One region of the Pedobacter sp. BG31 genome, then DNA from elsewhere that is predicted to be linked to it. Evidence: riboswitches for the same ligand, from Rfam matches in the RefSeq annotation. Region 1 holds a riboswitch; each other region holds the start of a gene.

Evidence for each region. Region 1 has a riboswitch for S-adenosylmethionine ahead of ACFE6N_RS06190 (O-acetylhomoserine aminocarboxypropyltransferase/cysteine synthase family protein). Riboswitches for the same ligand answer to the same signal wherever they lie in the genome.
Region 2: linked by a shared signal. The riboswitch ahead of metH (methionine synthase) and the one ahead of ACFE6N_RS06190 (O-acetylhomoserine aminocarboxypropyltransferase/cysteine synthase family protein) in region 1 are both predicted to bind S-adenosylmethionine.
Region 3: linked by a shared signal. The riboswitch ahead of ACFE6N_RS05230 (SusC/RagA family TonB-linked outer membrane protein) and the one ahead of ACFE6N_RS06190 (O-acetylhomoserine aminocarboxypropyltransferase/cysteine synthase family protein) in region 1 are both predicted to bind S-adenosylmethionine.

What each region holds. Positions count from the first base shown of each region.
Region 1 covers NZ_JBHNZK010000003.1:236,913-240,175, reverse strand. Annotated here, with positions in the region: gene ACFE6N_RS06200 (hypothetical protein) at 44-637, opposite strand; gene ACFE6N_RS06195 (hypothetical protein) at 653-1,057, opposite strand; SAM riboswitch class I at 1,271-1,381, shown strand; gene ACFE6N_RS06190 (O-acetylhomoserine aminocarboxypropyltransferase/cysteine synthase family protein) at 1,643-2,974, shown strand; gene metX (homoserine O-acetyltransferase) at 3,004-3,263, shown strand, end outside.
Region 2 covers NZ_JBHNZK010000001.1:38,306-41,568, reverse strand. Annotated here, with positions in the region: gene ACFE6N_RS00210 (hypothetical protein) at 1-199, shown strand, start outside; gene ACFE6N_RS00205 (Bax inhibitor-1/YccA family protein) at 238-993, shown strand; SAM riboswitch class I at 1,110-1,213, shown strand; gene metH (methionine synthase) at 1,348-3,263, shown strand, end outside.
Region 3 covers NZ_JBHNZK010000003.1:14,023-17,285, forward strand. Annotated here, with positions in the region: gene ACFE6N_RS05225 (peroxiredoxin family protein) at 1-654, opposite strand, end outside; SAM riboswitch class I at 792-898, shown strand; gene ACFE6N_RS05230 (SusC/RagA family TonB-linked outer membrane protein) at 1,219-3,263, shown strand, end outside.

The DNA.
Region 1 (3,263 bases):
CCACAGTCCTATAAGGTTTCTGAAACCTTGTAGGACTAAAAATCTATTTCGGATTACAAACCGTGGTCAGTTTCAAAGAATAGTTTGCCTCCAGTGGCTCATTTGTTTGTGCCAAACGTTGTGATCCCGTATTCGCAGGGCAAGCAATATCTCCTGCGGCATCATAAACCAATTTGTTCCCATTTGCCATCAATTCCTTTGGCACATATACCTGTACTTTGGTAACTGAATAACCTGAAGGAAAATAACGTATGTAATAACCATCAGGATGTTTGGTCCAGATGCCGCTTGGTACATCGCTTCTTGGTGGGGCCATACCCGCCACAATCGCATATTTTTCCATATCAGCATAAGTGTAATTTCCGGAAGCTACCAGCTGTCTGATATTGTTTTCTGCCTCAAAAACTGCTTTTACACCCGCTGGCAACTGGTCTTTAGCCTTTTCCATTACATCAAAAGGCAACACACCCAGGGCGCCTCCCTCCAATTGTGTAATCTGACTCGGGGTTAATAATTTTACAGCGGTTAATTTTACCTGTCCGTTAAAATCAGCAAATTTTGTTCTGGCAATAATGGTCCACAGCAGCGCCTGGATGTCATGTTGATCCACCTCAGGATGTTTTTCTGCGCTTTTCAATATCGCAACCACTATTTATTCCTTAGAACCTAGTACAGGAGCAAACATATAACCATCGCCTTTTGACGGCGCAAATGTTCCGGCCTTCAAACAATAACTTTTGTTGGTCATCTCATAAAGCCCCTCACAAAGTACAAAACCGCCCTCTGGATTTTTAGGTAGTAAATACAATGGTTGTGCCTTTAAATTTAACGAAGTAATAAAGTCGGGCATTTTTTCTCCTTCCCTGTTTACATCTTCGAAACTGGTGGTTATGGCAGCGGGCTGTTTCAGAAACCTGTCTACCCCTAAGGCTTTGGCACCCTGGGCAGTTCCGATTTTTAATAATTTATCTTTTAAACCTCCAAATTGGGCATTGGTGGTGCTGACAAACATCACCGTGAATAGCAGGCTTAAACCTAAAACACTTTTGTTTTTCATGATAATCATATTTAGATAGGTAGCGCAAACTTAGCATATTAAGTGCTAATTTCACATCGAAAGTTCGATTTTAGCAGCGCAACATAAAATTAAACAACTAGTTATCAGTTATTTATTTAAAAATCAAAATTTTATTTTGTGTATTAAAAATTTATCCTGACATTTGAAATATTATTTGGCGGAAAGTTAAATAAAAGTCAATCTTCACAGGTTGATTTATAAAGAAGTGGCGAGAGACTGGCTCGATGACCCACTGGCAACCCTCAGAAAGAGAAGGTGCCAATTCCTGACCAGATAACATGGTGTTATTTGGTGATATAAATTATAACTGATGAAAACATTAAATCTTCGATCGCTAAGCGAATCCAATGCAGACCTTAAAAAGGTAAGACAAGTTCCTATTTCTGTTACTTGCAGTTATATGCCTGCTATGGCTTGTATGTGCTGTTGCATACAGTAATTTAAAAATCTTCCTTTTTTGTTTCCCTCAAACTGGAAGGTCCCGGATAACGGGATACGCCCTTTTAAGCTTTAGGACTACCCTAAGCCATTTATCTCATCAATTCATAAATTAAAACAGAAATTATGTCAACATCATATAAATTTGAAACTTTACAATTACACGCTGGTCAGGAAATAGATCCAACAACAGGTTCAAGAGCCGTCCCCATTTACCAAACAACGTCTTACGGGTTCAATAGTGCTGAACATGGTGCCAATTTATTTGCTCTAAAGGAGTTTGGTAATATCTACACCAGGATCATGAATCCAACCAACGATGTTTTTGAAAAACGTATTGCCGCTTTGGAAGGTGGCGTTGCTGCTCTGGCCGTGGCCTCAGGGCAAGCTGCACAATTCATCGCTTTGAATAATATACTGGAGGCTGGTGATAGTATTGTTTCTTCTTCTCACATTTATGGCGGAACATATAACCAGTTTAAAGTGGCTTTTAAACGTTTAGGTATCCATGTAGATTTTGCCAATTTGGATGTGCCTGAGGAATTTGAAGCTAAAATTACCGACAAAACGAAAGCCATTTACCTGGAAACCATCGGCAATCCAGCCTTTAGTGTACCTGATTTTGGGAAGATTGCCGCTATTGCCAAAAAATATGATCTTCCTTTGGTGGTTGATAATACTTTTGGTGCAGGAGGTTATTTGTTTAAGCCATTAGAACATGGAGCAAACATCGTGGTCGAATCTGCAACTAAATGGATCGGTGGTCATGGAACAAGCATCGGCGGCGTAATTGTCGACGGCGGAAACTACAACTGGGGTAACGGGAAATTCCCGCAGTTCTCCGAGCCTTCAGCAGGTTACCATGGTTTGGTTTTTAGTGATGTTTTTGGCATTGGCGGGCCGTTCGGTAATATTCAGTTTATCATCCGTGCCCGTGTAGAAGGATTAAGAGATCTTGGGCCTGCCCTATCGCCTTTTAATTCTTTTCTTTTGTTGCAAGGACTGGAAACGCTATCGCTCCGCGTACAACGCCATGTTGATAATGCCCTTGAACTGGCCACCTGGTTAGAAAACCATCCGCTGGTTAAAGAAGTACAATATCCCGGATTAGCAAGTAGCAAATACAACAATCTTGCGAAAAAATATTTAAGCAATGGTTTTGGAGCCGTACTGTCTTTTGAACTAAACGGAAGCAAGGAAAATGCCACGCAGGTTATTGATCATTTGAAATTGGTTTCGCACCTAGCCAACGTGGGCGATGCCAAAACGCTGATCATCCAGCCATCGGCCACCACACACCAGCAATTGAGTGAAGAAGAACAACTGGCCGCGGGCGTAAAACCAAACGCCTTAAGGGTCTCAGTTGGTATTGAGCATATCGATGATATTAAAGCTGATTTCGAACAGGCATTTGCAGCCATTAACGCACAAGTTTCTACCGAGAGTTTATTAGCTTAAGCACATTTACCTTCCGATACAACAAAACAATGAGTACAGCATCAATATATAATCATCATAAACAGTTTAAATTAGAAAACGGAAAAAAAATCCGTAACCTGCAGGTTGCTTATCAAACTTATGGGAAACTAAATGCGGCTAAAGATAACGTAATCTGGGTTTGCCATGCACTTACTGCCAATGCAGATGTTTTTGAATGGTGGGAAGGTTTGTTCGGGCAAAATGCTTTGTTCAATCCTGCGGAACACTATATTGTCTGCGCCAATGTTTTAGGCTCTCATTATGGCAG
Region 2 (3,263 bases), on a different contig from region 1:
AGAATGGTTTCAGGAAGTAGAAGATGGCTGGATTGTTGGGGTGAATTTTCAGGAACATGTAATCAGCGAATTCCGTGATAACAGCATTGATTATTACATTAACTTTGGAGGTGCGTTTGACAATCTGCCATGGCGTACCTTAAAACCTTTACAGTTCTTTAAAAAAGTTGAAGAACTGCTGACAAAAAGATTGAACTAAATCTTTATTTTTATATCATTTAACATACAAAAATTAAAATGGAACAACAAAATTATCAATATCAAAACAACAGTGTTTTCGTTCAGGAAGGATCTGTTTCTAAAAAATTCTTCGCCAACGTTTTCTTATGGATGTTTGTGGCATTGAGTTTATCAACAGTAGCGGCCTATTTATTTGGAACAAATGAGCAGTTTATGCAATACCTGCTAACCGTTAATCCATCTACCGGTAAAGTTGGTATGTCGATTTTCGGGTACATTGCCATGTTCGCGCCACTGGGACTAGTTCTTTTAATGGGATTTGGTTTAAGTAGACTATCATTACCCGCACTAATTGGTGTTTTCGTCCTGTATTCAGTACTGACTGGGGTGAGTTTAAGTTTTATCTTGTTAACTTATACCTCAGGCTCAATCGTGAGCTGTTTTGCGGGCGCGGCGGGAATATTTGGAATTATGGCATTTATGGGATATACAACCAATATTGACCTAAGTAAATTTGGACCAATCTTAATGGTTGGGGTTATTGGTTTAGTGATTGCCAGTGTAATTAATATGTTTATTCAAAGCGAACAGTTTAGTTTGTTTATGGCATTCATTGGTATTGCAATATTTACTGCATTAACAGCCTATGATGTGCAAAAAATCAAAAGAATTGGTGAAGGAATTGAGGCAAATGGCGAACAGGTTCTTCAGGTTGAAAGCAAGAAAATGGCTATTGTAGCTGCATTGTCCTTATACTTAGACTTCTTAAACATATTCCTTTTCCTATTACGCATTTTTGGAAGCAGAAAATAGATCTCAAAAACAAAATAATATTCTTAAGGCTGCGCAGTTTTGCGTGGCCTTTGTAATTTTATTTGGCAGCAAAGCGATAATTTTTGGAATTGATCATGCTTTGTTGCATTTTTGTATGCTTATTAAGAAAGACGGAGGGATTAGACCCAACGAAGTCTTAGCAACCTGTAACCTACAAGGTGCTAAATTCTATTCTGCAAATAGCGGAAACAGATAAGTTTAGGATTACGATTCACGTACCAACTTTTTCAATAAGCCTTTTAGAGACTTGAGACAATAGATTTGAGATTTTAGACATTACGTCTAATCCATTCTCATATCTAATCTCTCATATCTCAAATCTTACAACAGCAAATGGGTATAAGAGAAGAATTAGAGAAACGTATTTTGGTGATCGATGGTGCAATGGGTACCATGATTCAGCGATATAACTTAAGCGAAGAAGATTTCAGGGGAGAGCGATTTAAAAACCATCCTTGTGACGTGAAAGGCAATAACGATTTGCTCAATATCACACGTCCGGATATCATCAAAACGATACACCTGGAGTACCTGGCGGCTGGTGCAGATATTATCGAAACCAATACGTTTAGTACACAGCGTATTTCCATGGCTGATTATCAGATGGAAGACCTTTCTTACGAAATGAGTTATGAAGGCGCACGGGTGGCAAAAGAAGCTGTAAATGAATTTATGGCAGCAAATCCTGATCGTAAATGTTTCGTGGCCGGTGCTATCGGCCCAACAAACCGTACCCTTTCCATGTCGCCAAATGTAAACGATCCTGGTTTTAGGGCGGTTTATTTTGATGAGTTGGAAAAAGCTTATTATGAGCAGGTACGGGGTTTGGTAGATGGTGGTTCGGATGTATTGTTGATTGAAACCATTTTTGATACTTTAAATGCTAAAGTGGCTATTGTAGCCATTAAAAAATATGAAGAGGTAATAGGGCGTAAATTGGAAATCATGATTTCTGGTACCATTACTGATGCTTCCGGACGAACACTTTCCGGGCAAACTGCCGAAGCTTTTTTAAACTCTGTAATGCACGCAAAACCGCTAAGTATTGGTTTTAACTGCGCTTTGGGTGCAAAAGAGATGCGTCCGCATATTGAAGAGCTGGCTACAAAGGCAGGCTGCTATGTTTCAGCTTATCCAAACGCAGGTTTACCCAACGAGTTTGGTGCTTACGATGAGCAACCGCACGAAACGGCCCATCTGGTTGATGATTTTATTGCCTCGGGTTTTGTAAATATTGTTGGCGGCTGCTGCGGTACTACACCAGCGCATATTGGCTGTATTGCTAAAAATGCACGAAAAGCCAAACCCAGAAAATTACCGAAACTTCCGCAATACATGCGCTTAAGCGGGCTGGAGCCCGTAACCATTACCCCAGAAAGCATTTTTGTGAACATTGGAGAGCGTACTAATATTACCGGATCTCCAAAATTCTCTAAACTGATTTTGGGTGGCGATTATGAAGCTGCATTGGCCGTTGCCCTGCAACAGGTTGAAGGCGGTGCACAGATAATTGATGTGAATATGGACGAAGGAATGCTGGATTCGGAAGCCGCCATGACAAAATTCCTGAACCTCATTGCTTCAGAGCCAGATATCGCCAAACTGCCGATTATGGTCGATTCATCAAAGTGGTCGGTGATTGAAAATGGTTTGAAATGCCTGCAGGGGAAAGGGATTGTTAACTCCATTTCTTTAAAAGAAGGCGAAGATAAATTCCGTGAAAGCGCCCGTAAAATTATGCAATATGGTGCAGCGGTAGTGGTAATGGCATTTGATGAGCATGGGCAGGCCGATAATTATGAACGCCGGATCGAAATCTGTAAACGCAGCTATGATATCCTGGTAAACGAAATCGGTTTCCCGCCGGAAGATATCATTTTCGACCCTAATATTTTAACTGTGGCAACCGGGCTGGAGGAACATAATAATTATGCAGTCGATTTTATCAATGCTACCCGTTGGATCAAAGAAAATCTGCCTCACGCCAAGGTAAGCGGAGGGGTTTCCAATATTTCGTTTTCTTTCAGGGGAAATAATGTGGTAAGAGAAGCCATGCATTCGGCTTTCCTTTATCATGCCATCCGCGCAGGTTTAGATATGGGTATTGTAAATGCCGGTATGCTGGAGGTTTACCAGGAAATTCCGCCAGAATTGTTAGAAAGGGTAGAAGATGTACTGTTAAACCGCAGGGAAGATGCAACCGAACGCCTGGTTGAATATGCCGATACGGTTAAAACCAAAGGTAAAGA
Region 3 (3,263 bases), 220 kb from region 1:
TCCTTTGTAGTAAGCAGGAGAGGAGCCGATGAAACTTGAAAGCTGAAATCCATTGCCCTCTACAATACCTTCAAGATAGCGCGAATCACCGGTTACACGGAGGAAAGTTCCGGTTAGTTTGTTTCCTGTTTGTTTAAACAGGCCTACTGTTTTTTCTTCTTTTCCATTTGGAGCGGTAAAAATTACATCATAGCTTCCTGAATAGTCGGCTGATGCAGGTCTGTCTGCTTTAAAACGATAGTGTTCGCGTTCGGCATCAATGATTAATGGTTTTCCGGATTTATCCTGTTTGCGTAAAGCTCCTGTTAACCGATCGCCATCTATTGCAAATGCCAGTTCGTTATCAAACTGATCCAGTTTAACAAAAATCGAATCGGCTGTTCGTTTGACCACACCACCTTCAAAACTTTCTTCCGCATTGCGGAAATACAATTTCTGCTGACCGCCTTTTTCATTGATCTCAAAATTGAAAGGAATTTCGAGTCCCTCCTTTACTTTCGCCACACCGCGCCAGTTGCCCAGCGCAACGAATGCCTTTGTTTTTTTTTCTTTGGCCTTTGCCTGTTGGTTATTGGCTAAAACTGCCTGATCCTGAGCAAAGGTTATGGAGGTTGATATGGCCAGTGCAGCAGTTAATAAGGTTTTTATATTCATTGGGATGTATGTTAATCTACTAATTTAGTCGACAAATATACGGATGGAATAGTCAAAGAAAAAATATTTTAATAAATATCTATAAAAACTATAGGATAAATGGAATTAATTATACCTTTGCCCCAGTTATTTTAAAATACTTATCAAGAAAGGCGGAGGGAATGGCCCAGTGAAGCCTTAGCAACCATCTAATTTTTAGAAATGGTGCTAATTCCATCCCGGATGAATCCGGGGTAGTTAAGTCAGTTGTTTGCGTAATCCTTATCTAAAATATACGGAGCACTTCTGATTTAAGGGGGTGCTTTTTTGTTGCCTCAATGCTTTCTTGAAAGTGAAATATGTATTAAACAAAATCATTCAAATGGAAAAAAACAGACGAGCTGCATCACTTTTTGTAAACCTTTCTGCATACTTACGAATGCGCCAGTCCTGTTAGGATGGTTCCATTTTAACAGGCGTTTTTGATCTAACCATTCCATTTTATTTTTTAATAAAAGACGGTGATTCACCGTTAGGAATCGTTTTGCCCAAATTTTATCTATTAACTAATTATTAAACATATTCATGATCAGACTTTTAAAATCAATAGCATTTATTTTACTGCTCTTTGCTGTACAACCGGGATTTGCTCAAAATACCGCCATAACAGGAACAGTAAAATCAGCAGATGGAGAAACACTGCCTGGTGTTTCCATATTCGTCAAAGAAACCAAACAAACCACCATCTCTGATGCCAAGGGTGCTTTTTCGATAAATGCACCTGAAAAGGGCACATTAGTATTTTCATACATAGGTTTTAAAACCCAGGAAATACAGATCAGTAAAAACGGGCCAATTTCAGTTATTCTTCAATCGAGCGATAATGCGTTAGATGAAGTGGTGGTTACAGCTTTAGGTATTTCCAGAGAGAAAAAATCACTCGGGTATGCTGTTCAGGAGTTAAAAGGACAAGATTTGTCTGAAGCTAAAGAATCTAACCTGGTCAATGCACTGGCTGGAAAAATAGCTGGAGTTAGGGTAACCAATAGTCAGGGGAGCATGGGCTCATCACGTGTGGTCATCAGAGGGGAAACCTCTATAGCTGGAAATAACCAGCCCTTATTTGTGGTTGATGGGATTCCGGTAGATAACTCGCAGTTAAATTCTGCAGGTGCAAGGGATTATGCAAATGCCATCTCAGATATCAATCCAGAGGATATTGAATCAATTAGTGTATTAAAAGGACCAAACGCAGCAGCATTATACGGTTCGAGGGCTGCCGCAGGGGTAATTCTTATCAAAACTAAAACTGGTAAATCGAAAAAAGGATTGGGCATTGAGGTTAACTCCAATGCCGTACTGGAAACTTTGCTTACCCTGCCGGTTTATCAAAATGCTTTTGGACAGGGATCGGAAGGTAAGTTCAGTTATGTGGATGGTGCTGGTAAAGGCATTAATGATGGGGTAGATGAGAGCTGGGGGCCAAAAATGGACGGCAGATTAATTCCACAGTTTTTTTCAAAAGGTGTAGCGGTTCCGTTCGTAGCCCATCCTGATAATGTCCGCGATTTCTTTCAAACAGGGTATTCGCTAAATAATAGTATATCTGTTGCAGATGCAGGCGAAAAATATGATTACCGTATTGCTTACAATAACCTGAAACAGGTTGGGATTGTGCCTAATTCCGGACAGGGCAAAAATTCATTCGTATTAAATACCTCTTTAAAAATAACACCAAAACTAACTTTAACGGCTAATGCAAATTACAGCAAGTTGAGTTCTGATAATTTGCCGGGTACAGGCGGTTCAAGATCAACCAGTACCATGTTGCAATTTACCTGGTTTGGCCGCCAGGTGGATATTAACCAGCTGAAAAACTATCTGGATGAAAATGGAAAAACATTCAACTGGAACAATAGCTATTATAGCAATCCATATTGGGTAGCTTATGAAAATACGGTGTCGCAAAACCGTAATCGGATTATTGGGAGTTTAGCGCTTAATTATAAAATTATCGATGGACTTGATTTCAATTTCAGATCTGGAACGGATTACTACAATGACAGGCGTAAGGTTAGAATCGCCTATGGTACCAATGGAACACCTTTTGGTTCTTATACCGAAAGTGCTTTTACCGTAAACGAAAATAACACCGACGCAACATTAAACTTCAATAAACAATTAAATGAAGATTTTAGCTTAGAATTATTGGGAGGTGGCAATATCCGTAGACAGTACATCGAGCAAAACGACCAGAGCGCGCCTAAACTGGCCATTGCAGGGCTATACAACCTGAAAAACTCTCGCGATCCCCTGGTTTCTTCCAATAATTTATCACGTTTAAAATCGTATAGTGTTTATGCTTCCGGACAGATCGGCTTCAGAAATTACCTTTTTGCCAACATCACGGCGCGTAATGACTGGTCTTCTACTTTGCCTGCACAAAACAGGTCATATTTTTATCCTTCATTTAATGGCAGCTTTGTAGCAACAGAGGCTTTTGATATCAAAAGCGAAGCCCTTAACTATTTAAAAATACGGGGTGGTTGGTCTAAAGTGGGTAAAGATGCAGATCCTTACCGTTTAATCAACACTTATGTATTTAGTGCGCCGTTTTATGGCAATCCTCA